4 regions of the Dehalobacter sp. CP genome follow, and region 2 is predicted to be linked to each of the others. Evidence: riboswitches for the same ligand, from Rfam matches in the RefSeq annotation. Region 2 holds a riboswitch; each other region holds the start of a gene.
The links. Region 2 has a riboswitch for cobalamin ahead of AAH944_RS07800 (cobyrinate a,c-diamide synthase). Riboswitches for the same ligand answer to the same signal wherever they lie in the genome.

Region 1 (3,288 bases), 970 kb from region 2:
TGATCCGGACCAACCATAATCCTGACAATATGCGGAACGATCAGTCCGACAAAACCAATGGAGCCGCAGGATGCCACGGCTCCCGCTGTTGTCAGGGAGGTGGCCATCAGCAGAATGATTTGCAGTTTCCCAAGATTGATGCCAAGATGCTGGGCGGTACTGTCGCCGAATACCATCGCATTCATTTCCTTCGCTAAAGCGAATAAGACAATTACGCCAATAAGGATAAACGGCGCAGCAAGTTGGATATGCTCCCAGCTCTTGTTGGCAAAACTGCCCATGAGCCATAGATAAATTTTATCGATATCATCCGTATTCAAAACCATCAGGAAAGACATGACTGCTGACAGGAACGCACTGAGTGCGACCCCTGCCAGCAGCAGTGTCGTGACAACGACTTTTTTCCCGACTTTGGCTAGGGAGTAGACAATCCAGGTTGTCAGAAAAGCACCGATAAAACTGAAAACAGGAATTTCGATCATGCCCAGGAAACCGCCTGCGCCGGTGATGATGGCGACCGTCGCACCCAAACCTGCTCCGGAGGATACACCCATTACGTAAGGATCGGCCATCGGGTTTTTAAAAAAACCTTGCAGGGTGCCTCCGATGACGCCCAGAGCTCCGCCAACCAAAGCTGCCAGAATGACCCTCGGAACACGCAGAGACCAGATAATCGTTTGATGGACATGGGAATAGTCTTCAGCATGAAACCAGTGATTCAATAAAGGTACTTTGCTCATGATAATTCCGGCGCTCTCTTTAAACGAAATATCTGCTGAGCCGACCGTTGTGCAAAAAATGCCCACAGCAATCAAGAACAAGGTGAAGCAGATCAGCAGGTACTTCCAACTTTTCCGGTTGTTTAAAACATCCATGATTGATAGCACCGTTAACTTCCAAAAACTTCAGGATGAATAATCTTTGCGATTTGCTCCAGACCGTCGATGACTCTTGGGCCTGAGCGGCTGATCAGGTTGTCGTCGACAGCATATACCTTGTTGTCTTTCACCGCACTTAAGACTTCATAGCCGGTCCTGTTTTGGATATCTGCAGGGGTATGGGCATGAGTATTGATGATGTAATAATCCGGATCGGCTTGGAGCAGACTTTCCATGCTGTAATTATAAAATTTTTCAGTATTGCCGGCAGCAATATTGACGCCTCCGGCAACTTCGATAAGGTTATTGACAAAACTGGTTGAACCGGCCGACATTAGAGGATCGTCCCAAATTTCCACAAACACGGTCGGCTTGGCGACGTCTTTGAGTTTGGAGGTTATATTTGTCATTCTGGTTCTCATATCTGCAGCGACTTTCTTGGCTTCTGCTTCCTTACCGGTCAGAGAACCGGCCAATTCGATATTGCTGATAACCTGGTCGATCGTATCGGCATCGAGTACAACAACCGTCACCTTCAGCTCTTCAAGCTTCTTGATGACATCTTCCTGCACGCCGGCTGCAATAAAGACCATATCGGGCTCGGCGGCGACAATCGTTTCCAGATTCGGGTTCTTAAACCCGCCCATTTTTTCTTTAGTCAACGCTTGTTCGGGATAATCACAGTAATCGGTTACACCGATAATTTCCTGATCAAGGCCAATGGCAAAAAGTATTTCAGTAATAGCAGGGGCTAAAGAAATAATTTTCTGGGGGTAGGCGTCAAGGGTGATCTGTCTGCCCATCGTGTCTGTAAACGTTTTTCCCTTCAAGGCTTGCTCATTTTGCGCTGAGCAGCCTGTGGCCAGTCCAAGGGCCAGGGTAAGCACCAGGAGCAGAATCAGCAGTAGTGCAGTTGGTTTCTTCTTCATAATCATTTCTCCTTTGTTTCGATTCTTTTTAATAAACAAAATAAAAGTCTCTTATATTCTAAGAGACTTTCCCATTCTAAGTCGTTTAATCATTGAAGGAAGTGTTCTTACCATTACATCATCTTCCCAATCCTAGGCAGGTCTCCTGGCTTACGGGTCATTCTCCTCCCGGCCTTCCCAGATCATATCCAGTGGCATTCGGAATTCGTCTCCGCATACAGTGGTGGGTCCGCGCCGGTTTCCCGGTCTTCCCTATTCTCCTCATCTTGAGGCACCTGGGATTAATCATTCATTTCTCATTTCCCTACGCTAACAATATTGCATAGAAGAAACTTTTTGTCAATCTGAATTTTTTTTAGGAATCCTTCCGGCTTTTCGGACGCTTTCCCGCAGGAGATATTCAATGTGAGCGTTGACGCTCCGGAATTCGTCGGACGCCCATTCTTCAATAATGCTGAATAGCTTTGGATCGATACGCAGCGGAAAGTTCTTCTTGTCTGCCATTATCCTGCTCCTGCCGACGCTTTTTAATACAGGGTGCCGGTATTGAGTACTGGCTGAGCTGAACGGTCGGAGACAATTGCCACAAGTAGATTGTTGATCATTGCCATCTTGCGTTCGTCGTCAAGTTCAATTGTCCCGCTGTTTTCCAACTGCTGAATGGCCATCTGGGCCATTCCGACAGCACCTTCCACAATTTTCTGACGGGCGGCCAGGATTGCGTTGGCCTGTTGCCTCTGAAGCATGGCGCTCGCAATCTCGGTGGCATAGGCCAGGTGGGTCAGGCGGGCTTCAATTACTTCCACGCCGGCAAGTGTAAGGCGTTCCTGAAGTTCCTTCGCAATCTCTTCGGCTACTTCCTCGGTGTTGCCCCTTAAGGAAACGTCACCTTCTTCATAATTGTCATAAGGATATTTGGTTGCAACATGGCGCAATGCTGTCTCACTTTGGATTTCTACAAACTGTTCATAATTGTCAACATCAAATACAGCTTTAGCCGAGTCAACCACTTTGATGACGACAACCGCAGCAATTTCAATCGGATTACCGTCGACATCATTGACTTTCAAACGCTCACTGTTGAAGTTGCGGACTTTTAGGGAAATCTTCTTTGCGGCAACGAACGGAACCGTCATCCAGATGCCAGGTTCGCGAATGCTGCCGATATAGCTGCCGAAGAAGGTCAGTACTTTGGCTTGATTTGGCTGGACAATCTGGATGCCGGTTGAGACAATCAGTGCCAGAAGAAGCAGAATCACTGCCAGGACGATATTCGTGAATCCTGTTTCTTGGACTGAGGCGACAATATTAAATGTTGCAGCAGCCAAAAGGGCTAAAAAAATGAGAATGCCTAAGAACCCGTTAATTTTCCATACTTTTTTTTCGATCATAGTTTATCATCCTTTCTTGGAGAAAAATCCAGTCGATCGAACTGGACCAACCAACTGGATCAAACATTTAATTGATATGATAATGATATC
Region 2 (3,288 bases):
TGACTGCGCTTACCATGCAGCGTTTCGCCGGTTAACTTCAGAAAAACGTCTTCAAGGTTAGTGGGCCTCAGCCGTTGATAGCTGACAGGAAGGTGTTCACCGACAATTCTTTGATTCAGGTTGTCAGCCATGGCTGGTCCGTTATCAGAATAGAGGACCAGATCATCTCCAATTTGTTGAAAAGATTTCCGCCACTCAGAGCTCCAGTGCAGGAGCTTATTTTGCATATCTGGACTTACCCCGAGTTCCAGCGCATATTGCCCGACATGCTTATCAATAAGATCTTCCGGTACACCTTGCTCGAGAATTTTTCCCTGATTGATGATGATCAGTCGGTCGCAGAGATGACTGGCTTCTTCAAGATAGTGTGTTGTCAGCAGCATGGTCGTACCACTTTCTTTTAACTGCCGCAGACGCTGCCAGACCATATGACGGGCGTACGGATCAAGCCCGGTGGTTGGCTCATCGAGAATCAATAGCTCCGGACGGTTGATCAACGCTCGTCCAATTGTCAGGCGTCGTTTCATGCCGCCGGACAGCTCGTCGACGACTGCATTGGCTTTACTTCGAAGATCCATAAAGTCCAGGATTTCAAAAGCCCGTTCCCTGGCTATACTACGCGGCAGACGATAATAGGAGGCATAGACCAGCAGGTTTTCCAGAACCGTCAGTTCCGGGTCAAGGTTGTCTTCCTGGGCAACAACACCGAGACGTGCTTTAATTTCCCGGGAATGCTTCGAAACATCCTGGCTGAAAACCGTCAGATGGCCCTCTGTTCTCGGGGACAAGCCAAAGACCATTCTGGCTAGGGACGTTTTGCCGGCGCCGTTTGGACCAAGAAGTCCAAAACACTCTCCCTGCCGGACAGTAAAAGAGATATTGTCAACGGCAGTGAAATCTCCGAATCGTTTGGTTAGGTTTCCGGCTGAAATGATATCGGCTGGAAGAGAATAAGACATGAAGAGGTACCTCCGCGAATTGCTGTTCTTTTTTCCTAGCGTATCAAAAGGAAGGCGGAAGAGCAAGGCCGGGTCTGTGAAAATATCAAATATCATGTAGGGAGAAGGCAAGGAGAAGACTATATACTGTTCTGCAGATTGCGGGTGGACACGTTGTGCGTCTTCTGGTATAATGGTATCGCTTAGGTTGCATTATTTTGCAATAATAGGGAAACAGGTGAAATACCTGTACGGTCCCGCCGCCGTAAGGTGGAGCAAATTCAAAGTTGCCACTGTTTACAATGGGAAGGCTGAATTTGCTTTGAAACCGAGTCGGAAGACCTGCCTGAGCCATTTTGCACTGTTTTCACGGAGGATGAAAGGTGTAGCATACGAATCATGCAGAAGTGTTTTGGACTGTTTGCAGATTGTGTAAGTAAAACCTCTTCCAACCGCCGGTTAGAGAGGTTTTTTGATGTCCATGGATGGACGAATGCCGCGATGCCAAGGACGGCAAGGAGCGGTGATGTCCACGGACCATCTCAGCTTCGATAGAAATGGAGAACAAGTCATGAAAGCCGTTATTCCACGTATTATGTTTGCGGCTGCAGGCAGCAGCAGCGGCAAGACCACCATCACCTGTGCGGTATTACAAGCTCTTCTGGAGCAAGGAGTTAATCCTGCTGCGTTTAAATGTGGGCCGGACTATATTGATCCGATGTTTCATACCGAAGTCATTGGGACAAAATCACGGAATCTGGATTTGTTTATGCTATCGGAAGAGGTATGCCGGTATTTGCTGGTCAAGAATTCCGAACAGTCACAAATCGCTGTTTTAGAAGGAGTAATGGGTTATTATGACGGGCTAGGCATTGGCAGTACCGTGGCAAGTTCTTACCATTTGGCTGCAGTAACGCAAACGCCTGTTATCCTTATTGTCAATTGTGCCGGTTCAGCAATCTCAATTGCAGCCTTGATCCAAGGATTCTGCCATTTTAGACCGGACAACGGGATCAAGGGCGTTATTCTGAATAATCTTACACCTTCCCTATACCCGCAGTATAAGGAAATGATCGAAAAAGAGACGGATATCCAGGTGGTCGGTTACTTTCCGAAGCTCAAAGAATGCGCGTTGGAAAGCAGGCATCTTGGATTAATTACAGCATCGGAAGTGGAAGACCTGCAGCAAAAAATGAAATTACTGGCCATACAGGCCAGAGAATCCATCGATCTGAAACAGCTGCTGCGTATTGCAGGCAGGGCCGCGGAAATAGACTATCATGAGGCCGGGATCGAGAGAATCTCTGCTGTTAAAGTCGCCGTAGCCAGAGATAAAGCCTTTTGTTTTTATTACCAGGACAGCCTCGACCTTTTGGAAACATTGGGAGCGGAACTGCAGTATTTTAGTCCGCTTGATGATCAAGCTGTACCGGAATGTGACGGACTGATTCTCGGCGGTGGTTATCCGGAATTATATACCGGACAGCTGGCCGGGAATACATCGATGCTGGCAAGCATCAGGCATGTTCTCTCCAATAATACTCCCTGTATAGCTGAGTGCGGCGGGTTCATGTATTTATTGGAACGTATTGCTGACAAGGACGGCAAACCTTATCCAATGGCAGGATATTTAGAAGGGGATGCTGTACTGACGGATAAACTGAACCGTTTCGGTTATATTACACTGACGGCGCAAAAGGACAACTTGCTGTGCGACAAAGGCGGCAAGATTAATGCGCATGAATTTCATTACTCTGATTCGACGGCCAATGGCGGCGGTTTTACGGCAGTCAATTCGTCCGGGAGCAGAACGTGGGACTGTATCCATGCCGATGAGAACCTCGTCGCCGGTTACCCTCACCTTCATCTCTGGGGAAACTCTGAGTTTGCGCGTTCGTTTATCCGGAAATGCAGCGACTTTCAGGCTGCCAGGATGGGTTCGTAAGACGTGCGTAAACAGGAAGAATTTGAATCATTTGCTGAATGGAACGATAGCTGATATAAAACGACAGCTGATATAAAGGGATATTTTTGTGAAAGGAAAGAGGCGGTGAGTAAATGTTGGCTTTGGTCAGCGGAGGCGTTGCCAGCGGAAAGTCTGAAATAGCAGAAAACTTAGCTGTCAGTTTGAATAAAGGAAAAATGGCCTATATTGCAACAATGGCTGCCTCAGATGAAGAGTGCCGCAACCGGGTTGTCAAGCACCGTCGGATGCGGGACGGCAAAGGGTTCAACACTTTTGAGTTTCCTTACGGACTTTCCGAGAAAATCCCTATTTTAAGCGGCTGCGATATCGCTTTACTCGAGTGCATGGGCAACCTGATTGCCAACGAAATGTATTTGCAGGAGC
Region 3 (3,288 bases), 1.3 Mb from region 2:
ATCAATTCAACCATTAGTCTTGGAACTTTAAGCTTCCGAAGAACCGCCAGCAGGTCTACCATCGGCGTACTCAGCGATACGTAATACAGACAGGAAACCGCGCCAAGCGCTTTAAAAAACAGATTCGCCGCACTTAGAATACCGGACTGCGACACCCCAATATACATGCCAAATGCATATATAGAGAATACAAAAACATCTTTGTCCCCTGAAACATTGACCGCAATGGTTAAAACGCCGATCACTAAAAAGGAAAGCGGGACAAGCATCAGTCTAATAAAAATTCCAACAGGTGTACCGCCTTTGCAAACGGTATACCAACCCATGATCAGGAGCGTCAAGATTGACACCGCAACGGAATCAGCCCAGAGACAGATCCCCAAAACCAAAACGGCTAAGACCAGCTTTTTCAATGGATTCGTTTGTTTAAGCCTGGATAAATAAGCGTATTTATCGATGTAAATCATTGTTTACCGGTTCTTCCTTTTTCTTACGACCCCGCAGATAACCTAACCCGTAGCCCAAAACACCTGCTCCGACAGCTGCCTGAAGCGCAAACAACAAGCTTTCAATTTCTCCGCTGGGCGGCTCCCAAATCGGTGAGAACCAGGCCTGGTAATTCCCGTTAAGTTCTGTTATAGCTTGTTCAGCTTGGCTGTCAGCCCCAGCAAATTCCGCATTCTTTTGCACAATCAGGGGTATAACGGCAAGCGCTATGACAATCGTAATTAAAATAATATTTGTGATGATAACCCGATTTTTATTCTTCGGTTTCATCGTTTCTACAGACACTTTCAGACCTCCTTTGAAAGTATTTTTAAGTCTTTAAGCTCATCCCCTGCATAGGATGAAATCGCCTTAAATATCAGCACAGTCAAAATACCTTCACTGATCGCCAATGGTACTTGCGTTAAGGCAAAAATACCTAGAAACTTGGTAAGTGATGCCATAACGCCGCCTGTTTCAGCTGGAAACGCCAGTGCAAGCTGCACCGATGTCGTGACGTAAGTCAATAAATCCCCAAGTGCGGCAGCGAGAAACACAGCAAGCCACTGCGGTCCATTTGCTTTCTTCACAATTTTATATGTAGCAAAAGCTACCAGCGGCCCCACAATGCCCATCGAAAAAGTATTTGCCCCCAATGTTGTCAATCCGCCATGGGCCAGTAAGACAGCCTGAAACAGCAGTATGATCAAGCCAATTACGGCCATTGCGGTCGGTCCGAACAAGATAGCGCCAAAGCCAACCCCTGTAGGGTGCGAACTGCTTCCTGTAACGGAAGGAATCTTCAGGGAAGACAAAACAAAAGCAAAGGCGCCTGCCATCGCCAAAAGCATTAATGTTTTGGGATGCTCTCCAACAGTTCTTCTGATAGAAAAAAAACCAGCCAGAACAAAAGGTATTGCCAAAGCACCCCAAGTAATACACCAACCCGCAGGAAGGAAGCCCTCCATGATATGCATGGCATATGTCTGCTGGGGCAAGAACATAAACATAAGTACGAGACCCATTATCCAAATCTTTTTATTTATCATCGTCAAACTCTCCTATATAAGATATGAAACAAAAAACCTCTCAACATCTTACGTCGAGAGGCTCATATGCTAGGAAGTTTTCCTCGGTAGTCTTGCACATACATCCCCCTCTCTATCACTCGTAGAGTATATGGTGAGACACTAAAACAGGTAGGTCTTCTGGCTTAAGCATCATCGATCTTCAGACCTTCCCAGTTTCCCAGTGGTATACCTGAAGAACTCCACTTTCACAGCGGCGTGACCGCGCGGGCTTCTACCCGACTTTCCTTATTCATTGAATGATACGCTTATCAGCTTCATTCAACACCTGTTCTGCCTATTCAGTTTTAATCCTGATTCATTATATCGCTCTTTCGACAAGGAATCAATATTATTTTTACTTTAGCCTTGAACATATTAATTGAAGTATCTTTACCTCCATCAATTCTATTTGTGGTAGGGTTCCCCTTTGCTGATCTTGCACGCCCGGTAAATCTGCTCCAGTAGGATAAGCCTGATCATCTGGTGCGGAAAGGTAAGCTTCGAGAACGACCACCGGTAATCGGCCCGTTTTCGGATTTCATCTGCCGTACCGAGAGATCCGCCAATCACAAAAGTGATCCGGCTCTGGCCTGAAAGCCCTTTTTCATCAAACAAAACGGCAAGTTCGGGTGAAGAAAGTTCCTTTCCCAGAAGATCCAGCAAAACTACATAATCCTGAGGTGAAATTAATTTAAGAACCTTTTCAGCTTCTTTCTGTTTTACTCTTGCTTCGTCGGCAGCTGATGCCCTTTCGGAGCATGGTTCGTCCTCAACTTCAATCATCTCAAGCCGAATGTACGCACCAAGACGCTTGGCGTATTCCTTCAGCCCTTCTTTTAAATAATTTTCTTTGATTTTCCCTACTGCCAGAACTTTGATCTGCAGCATGTTTTCTCCAACTCCAGTCACTATGTTTGCGTCCAAACATTTGCATTTAAAAAACTTGAAGGTTAAATCTCTCTGATATTGGATTATTTACAATGAAGATTTTTTTCAAAAGTGTCAATAATATTGATGGAGGTGAAAAAAAATGAGCAAAACAAGTGAAAGCAAAAAAAAGCTGCTGCAGAATCTAAAAATGGAGGCTGCGGCTGAAATCGGCCATCTTGATTTTGTAAGGGAAAATAACGATCACTATAAAGGCGATGTCACTGCCAGACAGAATGGTCTGGAAGGAGGCCCGATCGGCGGCCAGATGGTCAAAAAAATGATCGCCTATGCCAAACAGCAGATGAAATAGAATAACGGACTCATTTAGTATTCCTAATCTACTTCAATAAATATTCAAAACTTCTTCAGCGTACAATACTGAAGGGGTTTTTTTATTAAATAATCTTCTGTTCGGAATACGGCTCTTTACCTTCTTCAGCGTTATGCGAAGCTGCCGCTCCCTCGCCGGGTGCAGATTGCATTTGCCCGGCATTGTTATTTATTTTATTTCTATTGTTTGTATTGGCATTATTGACTGCTTCCGCCTTCTCCATATTTTTGAAAGCGACTGAAAGCATCAGTTTAATTCTGTTAATCTGATTCACTTGGCTGGCACCCGGATCGTAATCGATTGGCACAATATTCGCCAGCGGGTAGTGCCGTTTAAGTTCACGGACCATCCCTTTACCCGTGATATGATTTGGCAGGCAGGCAAACGGCTGCAGACAGGCGACGTTTGTTGCTCCGCTTTCTATCAGTTCCAGCATTTCCGCGGTTAGGAACCAGCCTTCGCCGGTCTGAT
Region 4 (3,288 bases), 140 kb from region 2:
ATACGGGTGCTTGAAGAATTTGGGCAAAGACACCTAAATGATTTGTATTTATCCCTACAGGATTACTTAGAAATAACTCCTCACAGAAATAAAAGCCAATAAATATTGCGATCAGTGCGATGAATATCCCCCATATTTGTCTGGCATTTAACCGTTTTACCTGATAAAGTGTTTTAGACAAAAACGTTTCAAATGTGCCAAAGCATGTTATGATCACTGCTCCTAAAATGGTTCCTAAAACAGTACCACAAGCTATCCCTATTAAGATTCCGCATTTTGCAATCAAATTATTGTCCTCACTTTTGTCCGATTACAACATCAGTACCAATATATGGTAAGATATAGTCAAAAATTACTCCTTGTGGAATATTTTAAATAATTTCTAATATACAAATATATAAACAGCTCCTTCCAGGCAGTATCCTTAACACAGGATCCACTTCAGAAAGGAGCTGTTTGTTTAATACATTCACTTACAAAATGTACAATATTGTATTTTATTTGGTCTTATCAAATTCTATCAGTTTCTGAGCAAAATCACCATAAAATCTATACAGCGGATGCTTTGGATTAGCCGGCAGCTCCTGGCTTTCGTCATAAGCCAAAGTTGAAACTATCATTGAAGCTGCCGCTACAGCAGGCAGTACGCTTGGCGCCGCTTTGATCGGACCATAGAATAAGAAATCGCTCCACAGGACGGCCGATACTGCATGTACTGCAGCATTCATGGCGGAAAAGCCTTCCCCACCCCACATTTCCCGGCTTTCTTTCCACATATACGTCCCATTAGCAGGAGCTGATCCAACCGGCCAGCCGGTTTCCGCTTTGATTTGTTTACCTGCCAAGGCTGAAAAAGAAATAGACGGAAGATTCATGACTGTCGTATCGATCAAGACCGAGGCAAAATCTTTCGCTCCAATGGCTGTCAGCATTTCACGGCATGTATGTACCCTGCCGGAAGGAGTCTGGTTCGTTTCATCGAAGACCTGCAGGACCACGTGTTTAATTCCCAGCTCTTTTAATGCCGCTGCCTGGCCGATCATGTCTTTATCCCAGGGTGTAATGCTGTTATATAAAATTTTGTCCTGAATACCAAGACCGGCAGCATATTCTGCCGCATCAAGACGCGCTTTTTCTCCCCAAATGTCAATAGCAAAAGGGTGGTTGCTGATTGTAAGGTAAAAATCAATATATTCCTTCATCTCATCTGCGGAAACCGCTGTCAAAGCTACTATGGCAGGTATCCCTGTCTGATCGGACAGCTCTTCCTGCCTGAGAATGTATGAGCGGGCTTTTTCACGATCAAATTTCCTGTCACGGCGGCTTTCCAAAATACGGTCTCCGTTATGAAACATTGAGGATATAAGCAGAGGCGGATTATCTCCAGGTTGGCCACCGATAATCATGTCACAGATACGGAAAACTTTTGGTGTTAAGTCATATTTAAACATTTCTTCTCCAATATCTCTTTGGATGATTTAGCAAATCATATTATACCATAGATCATTGCAAATAACCATTATTTAACAGCAATTGCCAGATTGAGTGATTATTTAAAAATTAATTTGACTTGACTTTATTTATGATTTTCGTTATCTTAATAGAAGTTGAATATATTTATATAATCTTAGGTGCCCCACTAAGGGGAGAATAGGAAAATCGGTAATAATCCGATACGGACCCACCACTGTGTAGACGAGTCCTCGCTGATCCACTGGCGTATGCTGGGAAGGTGCGTTCAGGACGTTCGAGTCTGAGTCAGGAGGCCTGCCTAAGAGGTAAAAGTCTTTCCTGGGTAATGGAAAGCGGCGGTGATGACGGCAAAATCCCGACCACAAGCATATTTGTGGTGGGGTTTTATTTATTTTTTAATATTTAATTGGAGGTTTTTAAATGAGCAGCCTTACAAAATTTCATGGTTTGGAAAATCTGAAAAATGCGACTGAGCAGGAACTTGAAATTGCCTTGCAAGAACTGATGGGTGGAATCAAAGCGCTCAATCAGGAAGCCTTGGCAGGCATGAAAAGCCGTGTAGACGCGAAAATCAAGCCCCTCGGAAGCTTAGGTGTCTTAGAGGATATTGCACAACAGCTCGCAGGCATATTTGGCACCACGCATCCAAAAATCAATAAAAAAGCAGTCCTGCTTATGGCCGGAGATCATGGTGTTGTCGTCGAAGGCGTCAGTGCTGCACCTCAGGAAATCACGAAACAAATGTTCTATAGTTACCTGAATGGCGGTGCAGGTATCAATGTCCTCGCCCGGAATGCCGGAGCAGATGTTATCAGTACGGACATCGGCATTGCCACCCCGTTGGATGCTCCTGAGCTTATGGCCTACCGGGTTAAAAATGGAACAGACAATATGGCGAAAGGACCGGCAATGAGTCGTCAAGAGGCCATGCTTGCAATACTGACAGGTGCAAGAATTGCCGCCAATGCGATTGACTCTGGTGTTAATCTGTTAGCAACAGGTGAAGTCGGTATTGGCAATACAACACCGAGCGCCGCCTTGATCTCTGTGTTTACCGGTCACTCTGTTGAGGATGTTACCGGCCGCGGAACAGGCTTAAAAGATGATGCCCTGATTAATAAGCAAAACGTGATTAAATGCGCAATCGAAATTAATCAGTGTGACCCTGCCGCGCCAATTGACACCCTGGCTAAAATCGGCGGACTCGAAATTGCTGCGCTCGTTGGAGCAATCCTCGAAGCTTCCTATCAACATGTACCGATTATCCTCGACGGCATCATTTCATCTGCTGCAGCAATAACCGCAGCAAAACTAGCACCCCTGTCCACTTCCTATATGATTGCTTCTCATAGTTCAGAAGAGCTTGGACAGCATCTAGCGCTTCATCAGCTTGGGCTTAAACCCAGACTTGACTTCCATATGAGACTTGGAGAAGGCACAGGTGCCGCCCTAATGTTCCCGATGGTGGAGGCAGCCCTTAAAGTCGCTGATGAAATGGCTACATTTGAACAAGCTGCAGTTACCACCGGAGACTTCTAAAATCTGCAAAGAAAGATAAAAAAGACATGTACGGCATAATCCGTGCATGTCTTTTTTGCATAATCATCGATAATGGAAACTCTTGATAGTTTAATTAGATCCCAATCTTTTGCATCAGCTTGTCACTTGCTAATACAAAATTCTTGCCGATAGCTGTCTGCATAAACGCCTGAAAAAGAATTCCGAGGTTTGCAGGGATAAGGATCACTTCGATCAACGGATATACGTTAATTTGAGATGCGATCCATCTGGCAGCTAATGACAACCCGGTAAAGA

Region 1: linked by a shared signal. The riboswitch ahead of AAH944_RS12575 (ABC transporter substrate-binding protein) and the one ahead of AAH944_RS07800 (cobyrinate a,c-diamide synthase) in region 2 are both predicted to bind cobalamin.
Region 3: linked by a shared signal. The riboswitch ahead of AAH944_RS14350 (energy-coupling factor ABC transporter permease) and the one ahead of AAH944_RS07800 (cobyrinate a,c-diamide synthase) in region 2 are both predicted to bind cobalamin.
Region 4: linked by a shared signal. The riboswitch ahead of cobT (nicotinate-nucleotide--dimethylbenzimidazole phosphoribosyltransferase) and the one ahead of AAH944_RS07800 (cobyrinate a,c-diamide synthase) in region 2 are both predicted to bind cobalamin.

Annotation. Positions count from the first base shown of each region.
Region 1 covers NZ_CP157399.1:2,526,787-2,530,074, reverse strand. Annotated here, with positions in the region: gene AAH944_RS12580 (FecCD family ABC transporter permease) at 1-875, opposite strand, end outside; gene AAH944_RS12575 (ABC transporter substrate-binding protein) at 890-1,807, opposite strand; cobalamin riboswitch at 1,925-2,101, opposite strand; gene AAH944_RS12570 (hypothetical protein) at 2,147-2,311, opposite strand; gene AAH944_RS12565 (SPFH domain-containing protein) at 2,335-3,198, opposite strand.
Region 2 covers NZ_CP157399.1:1,560,897-1,564,184, reverse strand. Annotated here, with positions in the region: gene AAH944_RS07805 (ABC transporter ATP-binding protein) at 1-959, opposite strand, end outside; cobalamin riboswitch at 1,127-1,303, shown strand; gene AAH944_RS07800 (cobyrinate a,c-diamide synthase) at 1,510-2,883, shown strand; gene AAH944_RS07795 (bifunctional adenosylcobinamide kinase/adenosylcobinamide-phosphate guanylyltransferase) at 2,997-3,288, shown strand, end outside.
Region 3 covers NZ_CP157399.1:2,897,881-2,901,168, forward strand. Annotated here, with positions in the region: gene cbiQ (cobalt ECF transporter T component CbiQ) at 1-467, opposite strand, end outside; gene AAH944_RS14345 (energy-coupling factor ABC transporter substrate-binding protein) at 451-777, opposite strand; gene AAH944_RS14350 (energy-coupling factor ABC transporter permease) at 795-1,535, opposite strand; cobalamin riboswitch at 1,667-1,861, opposite strand; gene rlmH (23S rRNA (pseudouridine(1915)-N(3))-methyltransferase RlmH) at 1,962-2,441, opposite strand; gene AAH944_RS14360 (alpha/beta-type small acid-soluble spore protein) at 2,587-2,796, shown strand; gene AAH944_RS14365 (acyl-CoA dehydratase activase-related protein) at 2,882-3,288, opposite strand, start outside.
Region 4 covers NZ_CP157399.1:1,424,113-1,427,400, forward strand. Annotated here, with positions in the region: gene AAH944_RS07265 (hypothetical protein) at 1-286, opposite strand, end outside; gene AAH944_RS07270 (tetrahydromethanopterin S-methyltransferase subunit H family protein) at 498-1,451, opposite strand; cobalamin riboswitch at 1,613-1,790, shown strand; gene cobT (nicotinate-nucleotide--dimethylbenzimidazole phosphoribosyltransferase) at 1,894-3,012, shown strand; gene AAH944_RS07280 (accessory gene regulator B family protein) at 3,107-3,288, opposite strand, start outside.